Regions from separate parts of the Sporomusa rhizae genome, predicted to be linked through region 2. Evidence: riboswitches for the same ligand, from Rfam matches in the RefSeq annotation. Region 2 holds a riboswitch; the other holds the start of a gene.
The links. Region 2 has a riboswitch for thiamine pyrophosphate ahead of thiS (sulfur carrier protein ThiS). Riboswitches for the same ligand answer to the same signal wherever they lie in the genome.
Positions count from the first base shown of each region.

Region 1 (7,365 bases), 1.0 Mb from region 2:
TCACGGTCAAAGCGCCCTGGCCGCCTGAGTGCCGGATCAACCATATCCGGGACGTTGGTTGCGGCAATTACGATAACCTGCCCCCGGTTTTTCAAACCATCCATTAGCGCTAAGAGCTGAGCTACTACCCGTTTTTCCACATCACCGATTACCTCTGTACGTTTTGGGGCAATTGCATCAATCTCATCGATAAAAATAATTGCCGGTGCCCGACGCTGTGCTGTTTCAAAAATTTCTCTCAGGCGCGCTTCACTTTCCCCGTAAAACTTATTAATAATCTCCGGGCCATTTACATGTAGAAATGCGGCATTAGTTTCACTGGCTACTGCCCGGGCCATCAATGTCTTACCTGTACCTGGCGGGCCGTAAAGCAGTACTCCTTTAGGAGCCTCTACACCAAGATGGCGAAATATTTCCGGATATTTAAGCGGCAGTTCTATCATCTCTCGCACGCGCTGCAGTTCTTTATCCAAACCGCCTACATCTTCGTATGACGCCCGGAACTTCCTGTCTTCAGATGCATCCGCCTGTGTAACCTTAATCTTTGTGCCGGAATTTATAATTACCGGACCTTGGGGGGCTGTACCAAGAACTGTAAAGAATTGATTTTGTGCCCCAGCTAAACGCACTTTCACTTTGTCACCGATAATCACCGGCAATCCACTCAGCATGCGTTCCAGATGCTGAATATCCTGAGCATCACTAAAATCTACGGTAACATCAAGCGGACTTAAAACTAGACTCTGAGCCGGTTGGCGCACTGCCTTTTTCAAAGTGACCCGCTCATCAATTCCCACCCCGGCATTTTCCCGAATAATAGATTCCAGCTGCGCCAGGTTTTTATCTCTAAACTGGGTGAAGCAGGGGACTACTTTTGCTACTGTCGTCTTCCTGCCCTGAATCTCTACAATATCACCAATGATGACTTCAAGCTTATCCATTTCGGCATTATCGATGCGGACATAACCCTGACCGACATCTTCCGGCATCGCATCTGCTACTCTAAAGGATAGGGTAATTGCCATGTTTGATTATCCTCCTCTAGATGATCTCAGTGGAAGCTTATTACAATTTTTATTATAATGACATGCTTATATTTTGACTACTATATGGTAAATAAGGATATTTTTGTAATTAAAATTCATTGTTTACCGATACAGGATTCCGATAAAAAAGCTAGTGTAGCGGCCTTTTTACTGCTACACTAGCTTTTTTAACTAATCTTACCGGAAAATGCATCATCTTTCATGTACTTGTGAAGCGGCCTGCCTACAGGCCCGTACGATAAAATTCCCTTCAGCCAACCGTTATCACATAGATAGTTTAAGTAACGACGCACTGTAACTCTTGATATACCAACAAGTTTGGCAATATCGGCAACGCTGAAATAGCCAGACTGCCTTTCCACTATCCCTAACACCGAATCCAGAGTAGCCTTGTCCAAGCCTTTAGGAATGTTGTCCTTCAAATCTTCAAGGCAACTCGCAATATTTTCACTAAATGTATCTCCCTTTAAGACGTCAATATCTTTTTGTGACATTCGCTGAATATTCTTAATTTTAAAGACATATTTCTGGTAGTTCTTTAAAGCTTTTTTAAAACGTTGGAATGTAAAGGGTTTTATGATGTAATCAACCGCACCATACTGTATTCCCTGTTGAATAGTCTCTGAGTTATGAGCGGCCGTCACTAAAATAACGTCGGTATTAATCCCGGTCGCCCTGATGCGCCGCAATAACTCTATTCCGTTCAGCCCAGGCATATAGACGTCCAAGATTACTATCTGTGGTTTTATCTGGGCAATAAGCTCAAAGCCGGTCTCCCCGTCACTCGCCTGACCTACTAACCTAAATCCCTTCATCTGGGTTATATACTGCCGGTGAAGTTCTAGCACCATTGGGTCGTCTTCCAGGATAACAACATCGATGGCCATGATTCTACCTCCCTTTAACTTAAGGCTTCAGATGCCCCGAATTGGTATCTTTACACTAAAGATGCTCCCTTGGCTTTCTTGGGACTGAACAGTTATTTTTCCGCCACTTATAGCTACTTCTTTCTTTACAAGATATAAACCAACCCCGCGGCTTCCCCGTTTAGTAGAAAATCCTCGCTGATATATTTTGTTTTTGTAAACTTCAGGAATGCCTGGCCCAAAATCGCTTACTTTTATAGTTAAATACTTTTTTCCTTGATAAATATAAACATTAATAACTTTACGTTCACTTGGCAGGCCCTGCACTGCATCAATAGCATTGCTAATCAGGTTACCTAACACAGTTACCATGGCCAGACTGCCAAATACCGGCGGCAGAGATTCAAGCTTGCTGCGGGAATTCAGCCGCAAAGAAATTCCCTGTTCAGTTGATTGACTGATTTTTCCGATAATTAAGCCAGCTGTAGCCTGGTCTTTAATTCGTTTAACGATGAAACTAACAAACTCCTGTTGACTTTTATACATTAGAGTAATGAGTTCTACCACTTTATCGTATTGTTTCATTTGTATAAGCCCTGATATGGCATGCAGCTTGTTGGCAAATTCATGTGATTGGGCCCGCATCGAATCCAGCAGGCTTTGTAGTCCAATTATTTCTTCTGCCAACACTTTAACATCTTCTTTATCGCGAAAAGTAGCCAAAGCCCCTATGACTTCACCATCGACTATAATCGGCACCCTGTTGGTGATAATAACCTTATCCCCAACCTCTTGTTCCTGGTCATACTCTGCCTGTCTGGTCTTAACCACAATAGGCAGCCTCGAATTAGGCAGAACGTCTAAAATGTATTTGCCAATAAGATCGGTGGGTATATTTAGCAATCGTTCGGCTTCACTATTTACTATATTGATGTATCCATCAGTATTTATCGCAACAACTCCTTCCCGCATACATTGCATAATAGCGCGTTTTTGTTCTAAGAGCACTGTTACTGCATGGACTTGTTGCTTTAATTTGCTGTCAGCATCGCCATACAGCTGAGCGTTATACACAGCAATAGATGCATGGTTGGCAAAAGTCGCAAACAATGTTTGCTCAATCGGAGTAGATTTGCAGGCAGAACGAAATCCTATTGCCAATATGCCAATTAAAAAATCCTGAAAGCACAATCTAATAGCTTTTACGCTGCAAAGCTGCTCGTTTTGCAGAACATTAATCAGGCGTTCCGACAGCGCTTCGCCAGATTTTATTTCTATAACTTTCTGGGTTACAGTATCTAGTACCGTTTCGGAGATAAAAACCGGCGAATCAGGCTGATACCATGCTGTGGCAATAGGCGTTTTCCATTCGTTAGCCTGACCTGTTAAGAGAATGCTGCCGCAATCAGCCTTAAACAACCGCATTGCACTTGATACAATAAAATCTAATACGTCATTAATATTCATGGAAGAGGTCATACGGGTAGTTATCTCATTAATAGTCCTGAGCTGTTCAAACTGCCTGAAAACAGTATCCTCATAAAGAATAAAAAAGTATTCGGTCAAATGGACTCTTACCCTATCAAGTAAAGAATCAAAATCCCGCCGGAATATATTGAGAATAGGCAGCTCATTCTTTAAATATAGTGACATGGCATCCTTAACAGCTTTTTCATAGTGCTCAAGAAAGGCCATAATCTCCGGTAATCTGAACCCTTGTTCAAGTCTGACTTTGCTTATCCAACTAACATGCACTTTAAGCGGTGCAAATGTGTCATCTTTTAAGGAGTTAATAATAGCAGCAGTTAATTTGGCAATATCCTGAGCAAGCCGTTTAGGCGGAAGGTTAATATACGATAAAGGCTCTCCTTCGGCCTCCAGCTCGCTTAAAGTGCCTACATTAATTTCATGTTTGAGACTTTCAAGTACAAGTGGGAGAGAGTTCATAAAAATCACCTTGCATTTACTTTACTTTACTTATTAATTTTTTTTGTTGTTTGATTGACTGATAACTCGACATTATTTATTATATATTTTAAATACAATTTTTTCCATATATTTTTTTTATAGGAGGATTATAATGTTGCAAAACAAGCCTGCTACACAGCATTCTCCTGCTAATAAAAAATTGCCTGCCACTGGCCAGGCTGACTCTGCTGACAGCCATTCCCCTCCATCAATAGGACAAAAAATCATCAAAGAGTTAAAAACATTACTTCAGAGTTTTATTGAATACGCAAAAAAAGTTGAGCTCTAGTATTAATTAGTTCATAGCTAGGGGTGCCCACGGCTGAGAGGAGTAAACTCCAACCCTCTAAACCTGATGTGGTTAATACCACCGTAGGGAAGCTTTTTTCTTATATCAAAAGCTGGTCCCATCTCTTCTATGACTAATATAAAAAAGGAGGCTGGGAAAATATGAGTTTCACTACCCAAATGGATGCTGCCAAAAAAGGCATAATCACCAAAGAAATGCGCATTGTTGCCGGCAAGGAAAACATTAGCCCTGTAAATTTGCGTGACCTGGTGGCAAGTGGCAAGGTTGTTATTCCGGCGAACCGCAACCACACCAATCTTATGCCTATTGGTGTCGGCGAAAAACTCCGTACCAAGGTCAATGTCAATCTAGGCGTTTCCAAAGACTGCTATAACATCGAATTAGAGTTAGACAAGGCCAAAAAGGCCATCGCCCTAAAAACAGATGCCATTATGGATCTTAGCTGTTATGGCAAAACTCGGGAATTCCGCCGTAAACTTCTCGATATATCCCCCGTCATGATCGGTACTGTCCCTATGTATGACGTAGTAGGTATGCTTGACAAAGATTTAAAAGATATCACGGTTGACGAATTTTTTTCAGTTATCGAGAGGCATGCCGAAGACGGTGTGGATTTCATGACAATTCACTGCGGCATGAACCGGGCAACAGCTGCGCGGGTTAAAAGAAACAAACGTCTCACCAACATTGTTTCCCGCGGCGGCTCGATCTTATTTGCCTGGATGGAGCTAAACAACCAGGAAAATCCGTTTTATGAGTATTATGACCGGCTGCTTGCTATCTGTGAAAAATATGATATTACTTTAAGCTTGGGTGATGCTTGCCGCCCGGGTTCAATTCATGATTCAACAGACGCCGCCCAAATGGAAGAGTTGATTACATTGGGCGAGCTCACCAGACATGCCTGGCAGCAAAATGTTCAGGTCATAATAGAAGGGCCTGGACATATAGCGCTTAACGAGATTGCCGCCAATATACTTTTAGAGAAAAAATTATGCCATGGTGCTCCTTTTTATGTTCTTGGTCCATTAGTAACCGATATTGCCCCAGGTTATGATCATATTACAAGTGCAATTGGCGGGGCGATTGCAGCCGCTAACGGTGCTGACTTTCTATGTTATGTGACACCGGCTGAACATTTGCGTCTGCCTAACCTTGACGATATGAAAGAGGGAATCATCGCCTCACGCCTTGCCGCCCATGCAGCAGACATTGCCAAAGGCATCCCCGGAGCGCGCGACTGGGATAATCAAATGAGCACAGCCCGCGCCGATGTTGATTTTAAAAGAATGATTGACTTAGCAATCGATCCGGAAAAAGCCCGTAAATACAGGGAGGAATCTATCCCAGAATGTGAAGACACCTGCACTATGTGCGGAAAGATGTGTCCCATGAAAAATATGAAAAAAATATTAAACGGGGAACAGTTAGTTCTTGCGGACTAAGGTGCTGCAATGACTACATTTTATCAATTTAATGACTTGATTAAAGATTACCGTTCCTTGTTGGCAACTATATGTGAAAAGTACACCCCTGACGACTTCAGGTTGAAATATATTAAAAACATGTTGGATATCATGATTGGATGCCGGCAGTATTTCCATTTTGAGCGCCAATTTTCTCAAACAAAGAATAGTAATTATTTCCCTTGGTATATAACCTTTGTCTTCTTTCCTGCCATTTTAGAATGCATCGATAAATCACTTGACCTTTTGCGGCAGCACATGAGCAGTTGGCAGTTTCCTCCCGAGTATACGCGCACAGTCGAATTATTAGCTTCTATGCGCTCACGGCTTCGACATCAACAATTCTATTCCGATGAAGCCGGCAAAGTCAGCTTAGCCACATACCGCGGTCACTCTTTTACCCTTAGCTATGAGAAGCCTGTCGAATTTATCAATGCTGAGCTGCTCTTCCTAATTTTGAAGGACTTAGGCTATTTATTTGCCTGCCAAGAACCAGACAGCCGGATTTCTCCTTGATACATATAGAAAAAAACCAACTTCAATCAGCCTTGTAAAATAAACTATACTAAAATTCACACTGGCCGTTGCAAGTATTTTGATTTTATTTTTACAAATACTTGCAACGTCATTTTTTATATAAGCGATCGGCAATTCACTATCTTCATCAAAAAACAATAACTAGGTAAGGAGAGGATACTTATGGATGCCTATCATGCACTAGAAAAACTCATCCAAGGGAATAAAAGATATGTCACAGAGCGCTATGCAAAAAATAACGTAGGAGTACAAAGAAGATCCCAATTGATAAACATGCAAGACCCTTTTGCAGTAATACTAGGCTGCTCTGACTCCCGTATTCCCCCGGAAATAATTTTTGACCAAGGGCTCGGTGATTTGTTTGTGGTACGCACCGCAGGTCAGGTGGTCGATGATGTAGTGCTAGGAAGTATTGAATATGCTGTAGAACATCTTGATATCCGGCTAGTAGTAGTTTTAGGGCATGGAGACTGCGGTGCGGTCAAGGCTGCTGTAAACGGAAGCTTATGCCAGGGTCATATTGAAACTATCAGACAAGCTATCCAACCTGCTCTGAAAAAAGCAAATACACAGGCCGGCGAGCTATTAACTAACGCGATTAGCAGCAATGTTGAGTTTACCGTGTGGAGATTAAAAATATCCAGTCCGCTACTGCAAAAAGCCATTACCAATAAAGGTCTGCACATTATTGGTGCAATCAAGGATCTTCCTACAGGAAATGTAATTTTCGATACTGTCGATAATCACGATTTTAAAATGTTTTCTTAGTGTTCCGTAGTTAATACCTGCTTTGATCTTAATTATTTTTACTTACAAAATATATAATATAGTCCACTAATTAGACTTATGGTGATAAAGTTATATAAAACACACAATTTGCAATAGGAGGTCAGATTATGAGAATCGCATTCCCCCCACCGAACCGATCGATGAAGAATATGTTTGTCGGCCGGAACGTGCACGCAAGCCGTTATATGCTATTGCCAAACATTGTTCCGAGCAGTTATGTCTGTCCTTAGGTCATCAGCATAATTTGCCTGTAACTGTATTTCGTTTTTGGTGGGCTTTTGGTAACACTATCGGCGGAAAGCACCTACGTGAATTAATAAAATTAGCGATAACAGGGCAGGCTTTACAAATGGTGAAAGGAGCAGGCGGAGCCTTTGTCAATA
Region 1 covers NZ_CP156925.1:1,901,783-1,909,147, reverse strand. The annotation lists gene SRRS_RS08540 (CDC48 family AAA ATPase) at 1-1,025, opposite strand, end outside; gene SRRS_RS08535 (response regulator) at 1,214-1,933, opposite strand; gene SRRS_RS08530 (ATP-binding protein) at 1,961-3,859, opposite strand; gene SRRS_RS08525 (hypothetical protein) at 3,993-4,169, shown strand; TPP riboswitch at 4,179-4,276, shown strand; gene thiC (phosphomethylpyrimidine synthase ThiC) at 4,331-5,635, shown strand; gene SRRS_RS08515 (hypothetical protein) at 5,645-6,172, shown strand; gene SRRS_RS08510 (carbonic anhydrase) at 6,356-6,961, shown strand; gene SRRS_RS08505 (NAD-dependent epimerase/dehydratase family protein) at 7,056-7,365, shown strand, end outside.
Region 1: it holds a riboswitch for thiamine pyrophosphate, as region 2 does, so the genes downstream of both, thiC (phosphomethylpyrimidine synthase ThiC) here and thiS (sulfur carrier protein ThiS) in region 2, are expected to answer to the same signal.

Region 2 (7,365 bases):
AAATGATTCAGTATTGTGGCAACAAAAACACCTAACAAAACAGTTGGCCATGGATAACGGGTAGCAAAGGCCATCCCGAGTAATTGAGTTTTATCCCCCATCTCAGCAAGTACCACAAAGGTAAGTGCCGTTATGAATGCTGTCAAATCGATCCCTCCGTATTCATATTTAACCATATATAGTATGGCCAAAATCAGTATTATTTGAAACCCAAAACTTTACAATGATATAGGTTTAGGCTAATATGTTTCTATAAATATCGAAAGGGTGATTAGCAGATGGAGTTATTGGATGCAATCTATAACCGGCGATCTGTACGAAATTATACTAATGCGAAAGTGGATAAACTGACAATCGAAAAGTTACTAAGCGCCTCAATACAGGCTCCAAGCGCCATGAACTCTCAACCTTGGGCCTATGCCGTTATACAAGATGCTAACTTATTGAAGGAGTATTCTGACCGAAGCAAACAACTTCTTCTCGGTTTACTTGATAAAGTGCCGGAACTTAACAAATATGAAACGGCGCTTGAGAATCCTAATTTTAATATTTTTTATAATGCTCAGTCATTAATTACCATTTTTGCAAAATCTAAAGGATTATACAGTAATGAAGATTGCTGTTTAGCGGCACAGAACCTCATGTTGACTGCGCACAGTCTTGATCTCGGAACTTGCTGGATTGGTTTTGCCCGTCCCTTCTTAAACTCCCCAGAGGTAAAAAATGAACTCAATATTCCAGACAGTTATGAAGCTGTGGCACCAATCATTTTGGGATATCCAAAAGTTAATCCGCCTGCTGTCCCGAGAAATAATCCTGAAATATTATTTTGGAAATAATACAAAACCCCGCAACCAATAAAGGTTCGCGGGGTTTTTATACGTCGGGTAGCATCTGAGTAGTCAATAAGCCGAGTTCTGTTCCGCGTTAGCGGCGACGATCATTTATCTAGGCCAACAGTTGCCTGTAGGCTCAAGCGACACAACCCGGAAGGTTCAGCGGGCAGCTTCATCCCTTCCCTATTCGGTCTTGCTCCAGGTGGGGTTTACCTAGCCAATCAGTCACCTGATTGCTGGTGCGCTCTTACCGCACCGTTCCATCCTTACCTGAAAAATCAGGCGGTCTACATTTCTGTGGCACTTTCCCTAAGGTCGCCCTCGCTGGACGTTATCCAGCACCCTGCCCTATGGAGCTCGGACTTTCCTCGGATGACAAGCATCCGCGATCATCTTTCATACTCAGATATTCAATTTAGATATTTAATAATAGCACTATGTTAATAACAAGTCAATCATGATTAATTAAATGTATTAGGGATTGAGTGCTTTGCGAATGGTATTTATTTTAGCTGGAATATCAACTGCACCAACAATGTCTGTTACTATTGCTACCATCTTTGCACCATGTTGTTTGACCTCACGGGCATTATGTTCTTTTATTCCTCCAATTGCAACAAAAGGAACATCATGATTTTTGGCAACGTACTCTAGATATTCAAACCCCACAGCCTGACATACATCTTTTTTTGTAGTAGTAGGAAAGATGGGTCCAACACCAATATAGTCTATACATCCTATCTCCACCGCCGCTCTCGCTTGCTCCGGCGAGTGGGTGGACAGCCCCAAGATCATGTCATTGCCAATTAATTCTCTAACCTTTACTGGAGGCAGATCTTCTTGTCCCACATGGACACCGTCTGCACCAATCATCAAAGCTAAGTCAATATGATCATTAATGACAAAAGTTACGCCGGCTTTTTTGGTGAGTTCCCGAATTTTCAAGCATTCATCATACATTTTTCCAGCTTTTTTATATTTTTCCCGGTATTGAATTACTTTAATACCACCTGCAATCAACAACTCTGCGACTTCAACATTATTTCTGCCAAGAGAATGTTCCTCATCCGTAAGGGCATAAATATCTGTTGATAAAAAATTAGCCATACCTTTTCTTGGTGCCATTTTATTAGCCCTCCATTATCTATTATCTAAAAAATGACTGACTATGATATCCGCCTGTTTAGCGGCAGCAACTTGTACTCTGGGCGCAAGCGGGGGACATTTTGCACTGACTGCTGATGTTAGATCGCCAACTACGAAAAAGTTATCTCTTATCCTATGGATAGTAATATTGTCACTGTTGCCCCAGCCGGCTAAACCAGATGCGGCTATTAATAGTTTAGGAGAATTTAGGTAATTTTCTACAATCAGCTTTTTGCATTCCGGTCTGTCGAATGCTTCAACAATAACATCGCAATCCTCAAAGAAGGTATCCTGAGTACTATATTTTCGTTGTGTTACTTCAATCTGTACATCCGGATTAATAAGCGTGAGGTTACTTTTAAGTGCCTCAACCTTAGGCATCCCGATTTGATGCAGGAAGAAGAATTGCCGATTTAAATTACTGGCTTCAACTTTATCAAAATCAATAATTTTAAACAATTTAAAACCTGTACGTACCAACATTTGGGCGCAATTGGAGCCAAGTCCCCCTGCTCCGGCAATACCAATTTTAATACGAGAGAACTTATCCAAAATGCTAGCTGCTATGTATCTGTTAATTCCCTGCTCAAATTGATTCATAGCTATCACCACATTTGCCAGTCTTTATAAACAGGCTGATAATTTTGTGAATACAGCATTGCCGCAATATCGGCTACATTTCGTTCATCCGATATCTCAAACTGGCTGACAGACGCCTGTGTTGAATGCCCGCCAACAGCAGTGCATGAACCAGCAGACATTTTGGTTATTCCGAGTTTAACCATGTTATTACGTAATACGGCACTTTCACGCGTAGATAAAGTGATGCCGCCTCGCGGCATGAACAGACGAAATGCAAGCACATATTGAACAAGGTTTTTATCACTGACAATAACTTTGGGCGGAAAACCACCGACATGGGGTCTCATTCTCGGTGGTGATATGCTTATTTCAATATTAAGATACTTACGTTGTAAATAATCTGCGTGTATGCCTGTAAAAAATGCTTCTCTGCGCCAATCATCAAGACCAAGCAACGCACCAATATTGACACTGCGCATGCCGGCTTGACATGCACGTTCAGGAGCATCAAGCCGATAATGGTAGTCACGTTTAGGACCTGCGGGGTGAAGCTCGGCATATACTTTTTGATGGTATGTTTCCTGATAGATTGTCATACCGTCCACGCCATTTTCAATTAGCACGTTATACTCTTCCGTATTGAGTGGATATACTTCAATGCTGATAGAGGTAAAATATTCTTTTAATATGTCTACGCATTGCCTAATATATTCCACCGAAGAATGGTATCGTGATTCACCGGTAAGAATTAGAAGATGTTTTAAGCCAGTGGCGGCAATCGCTTTTGCTTCGGCTTTAACTTCTTCAAGCGATAGTTTTTTGCGCTCAATTTGATTATGCGCATGAAAACCGCAGTAGACACATTGATTCACACAATAATTTGCTAAGTAAAGCGGTGTATAAAGCAATATCGTTTGGCCAAAATGCTGTACAGTAAGGCGATGCGCTTTCTGCGCCATTGCTTCTAAATGGTTTTCAGCCATTGGTGACAGTAAGGTCAAATAGTCCCAAACTGTTAAATTATCTTTTGCAATAATCCGTGAAATATCAGCATCGGTTATTTGATTAGAAGTATCGGCAAAGTTCCAGTCCCGATACTTTTCTATTTCTTGATAAAAGCTCATTTTTCCCCTCCAATCACGCTAAGAAAATTTATTTATCCTTAACTAACCTGCTCTATTTATCTAAAAATCCGGTTAACGGTGACGAAGCGTTTGCATATTCTTGAATAGCCCCAGGTCCGGCCAAGAAAGCTTTACGGCCGGCGGCAACCGCTAAACCAAAGGCTTCGGCCATTGCTTCGGGATCGCTGGCTGTTGCTACCGCTGTATTTACCAAAACTGCTGCTGCACCCATTTCCATGGCTTCGGCTGCTTCCGAAGGGCGGCCGATACCCGCATCTACAATAATGGGTAATGATATTTCCTCGATTAGTATCTTAATAAGTTCTTTCATTTTTAACCCACGATTTGTTCCAATAGGTGCCCCAAGTGGCATGACAGCAGCGGCACCAGCTTCTACCAAACGTTTGGCTGCCATCAAATCAGGACTCATATAAGGGAGTACAACGAAGCCTTCCTTAGCAAGGATTTCAGTTGCCTTAATTGTTTCCATATTATCAGGCAGTAAGTACCGGTTATCGGAAATAACTTCAATTTTGATCCAATTGCCACACCCGGCAGCTCGGGCCAAACGAGCTATGCGAATAGCTTCTTCAGCATTTCTAGCGCCAGATGTGTTCGGTAATAATGTACAGTGCTTAGGTATATAAGTAACAATGTTTTCCTCTTTGTGATCGAGGTCTACTCGCCGCAATGCCACCGTTATAACCTGTGCTCCAGCGGCATTTACAACTTCTGGGATAAGTGTATTAGATGCAAATTTCCCTGTTCCCAAAAATAACCGACTAGTTAATTTTGTTTCACCAATTTGTAGAATGTCATTCACTGGATTTTTTTTCATAGGTCAGCCTCCTCCTACAAAACTAACTACCTCAAGGCAGTCTTCTTGTTGTAATACAACGGTTTGCCAGTCTTCTTTTCTGACGATGTTACCGTTGTATTCGATGATAACCACTTCAGGATTAAAACCCTCTTGACCAACCAGTTCGGCTATAGTAATACCTTCTGCGCCGATGATTTTTTTACCATTTACAATTAATAGCATGGGGGAATTCCTCCTTTTAAAAAAATAAAAAACACGTCCCCCGAATGGTAATGACGCGCATTATTATACACGACCTTCCTCCGCAGGTATTATCCCGATCAGGTATGGAGGTCAGGAACTCACTAGTTCCACTCTCAGCCCATAACATGAGCTCCCTCGGTCACTCAATATTTATTTATTACTATTTTATAGCATACTGAAATAATCGTCAAAATTGGTATAAGCTTTTATTTGGGCAAATTTGTTAATAAACTGTAAATATATCTCTATTTGAGGCACTAGCAATAATTTCTATACTATAGCCATTCTTACTTATAAAATTTGCTAAGTAGGAGGCGACACATTCTACTACAGGTTGCTCGGTAGCAAAATGACCTGCATCGATAATCGCTAAGCCTTCAGCAACAGCTTGTTGGGCTTCATGATATTTTACATCGCCAGTTATCAGTACATCCGCACCGGCGTTAACCGCGTTTTTGATCAAATCTGCACCGCTGCCGCCGCATACTGCCACTTTGGTAATCTTGGTGGTAACGGATCCGGCTGCTTTCACCGCGGTAATATTTAGTGCCGCTTTTACTTGACCAATAAACATCTCAAGACTTACGGGTTCGGCAAGACCTCCTATACGACCTAAACCATAGCTTGCCCCTGAATTTAGCAGCAAATATTCATCATAAGCGACTTCCTCATAAGGATGTGCGGCTATCATGGCATTAATAACTTGAGTCTTTAAATGCATAGGCACTATGGTTTCTAATCGATACTCCGGCACGAATTCAAGGGAACCTGTTTTGCCAATGTACGGATTAGTCCCCGCTAACGGAAGAAATGATCCTATCCCCTCTGTTGCAAACGAACAGTGACTGTAATTACCTGTATGACCAGCCCCAGCCTCCGACATGGTCATTCTTACTTTTTCAACATGAGAAACAGGAACAAATACTACTAATTTGCAAAGTTTATCCTGATGTACTGACGTCAATGCTTTGATATCTGTTAGTTTTAACTTTTGCGCCAGGATATCATTAACTCCCCCGGGAGCACTATCCAGATTAGTATGTGCGGCATATACGGCAATGCCGTTTTTAATCAACTTTGTTAATAAGCTGCCTAATGGCAAATCCGCTCTGATGTTCTTAATGCCTTTAAAGATCAGGGGGTGATGAGCAACTATCATATCAGCACCCACTGTCAATGCTTCATCAACAACGTCCCCATCAACATCTAAAGCAACAATAGCCTTATGTATCAGTTGCTCAGGATTTCCTACAAGCAAACCGACGTTATCCCACTCTTCAGCCAGATGCTTTGGCGCTAATTTTTCAAGTTCAGCCATAAGGGCGCGGCACTTTATAGGCATGACATTTTATCCTCCAAATCGTTTAGTTTTTTAGTAAAAGCTTTATACTTTTCAGAGTTAACAGCTTCCTTGCTATCTGCCATTGCCGATAGTACGCCACGCAAATGCCTGAGCAGCTCTTGAATATGACGCTTTAGCAAAGGATGTTTATTCTTCCAGAGCAGCGGACCAATCTCGTATAGTACAGCTTCGATCTGGCAGTCAGTTCCTGGTTCCGCCGCGATAATTTGATACATTTTACCCTCTTCTTCTACTAGTTCTTCAGCGACAATCTTCCAATTATTTTTATACAGCCAAATTCTAACGAGCGACGCCGCAATCATAGGTTGTAGAATAACACGCTTTAGCTTTGCGGTTATTTCCGGACGGGAGCTTAGAATGTCAATAATATTAGCTCCTCCCATTCCAGCGATTACGACAACATCCGCTTCCCCGGGATTAAGAACATCAAGACCATTGCCTTGACGTACGGCAATATATTGTTCCAATTGAGTGTCAGCAACAGCATTTTTGGCTGAAAGAAATGGACCGTGATGAATGTCTCCGGCAATTGCCCGACTAACTCTTTTTTGCTCGACAAGGTATATTGGTAAATATGCATGGTCAGTACCTATATCAGCTAAAATGGAAGCTTCAGGAACCATGTCCGCAATTGTCTGTAACCGTTCTCCTAGTCTCATATATTATAATTCCTCCTATCATCCTAGATAGTATTTCGGTCTATGGATAAAAAATCCTGTTAATAGTCTAAAACCTCGAAATATGTATACACGGCTTGCGCGATAACTAATGCAGCGTGCGATATAAAAGTTGCCTTTTCAGCTAAAGTTAACGGTTCAAGACAGCAAAAAACCTGCGAATATATTCGCAGGTTTTTATGGTGGGCGATGACAGGATCGAACTGCCGACATCCTGCTTGTAAGGCAGGCGCTCTCCCAGCTGAGCTAATCGCCCGTATTCGAAGTTCGATTTTTGACTTTCGAAATGTTTTATCGAATGTCTAAAATCGAGCATCGAATATCAAAGATGGTGACCCGTAAGGGAATCGAACCCTTGATACCGCCGTGAAAGGGCGGTGTCTTAACCGCTTGACCAACGGGCCATAATTGATGTTCGACTTTAGACTTTCGTACTTAACATTAATAATCGAATGTCGTATATCGAATTTCTAACAACGAAATGGTGGGCCCACCTGGGATCGAACCAGGGACCAGCCGGTTATGAGCCGGCTGCTCTACCGCTGAGCTATAGGCCCTAAAGAACTAAAACAGG
Region 2 covers NZ_CP156925.1:2,896,963-2,904,327, forward strand. The annotation lists gene SRRS_RS13620 (TMEM165/GDT1 family protein) at 1-146, opposite strand, end outside; gene SRRS_RS13625 (nitroreductase family protein) at 279-839, shown strand; RNA gene rnpB (RNase P RNA component class A) at 892-1,241, opposite strand; gene thiE (thiamine phosphate synthase) at 1,311-1,961, opposite strand; gene thiF (sulfur carrier protein ThiS adenylyltransferase ThiF) at 1,977-2,582, opposite strand; gene thiH (2-iminoacetate synthase ThiH) at 2,588-3,688, opposite strand; gene SRRS_RS13650 (thiazole synthase) at 3,741-4,526, opposite strand; gene thiS (sulfur carrier protein ThiS) at 4,530-4,730, opposite strand; TPP riboswitch at 4,789-4,898, opposite strand; gene SRRS_RS13660 (Nif3-like dinuclear metal center hexameric protein) at 4,975-6,093, opposite strand; gene SRRS_RS13665 (tRNA (adenine(22)-N(1))-methyltransferase TrmK) at 6,084-6,773, opposite strand; tRNA gene SRRS_RS13670 (tRNA-Val) at 6,972-7,047, opposite strand; tRNA gene SRRS_RS13675 (tRNA-Glu) at 7,121-7,195, opposite strand; tRNA gene SRRS_RS13680 (tRNA-Ile) at 7,274-7,348, opposite strand.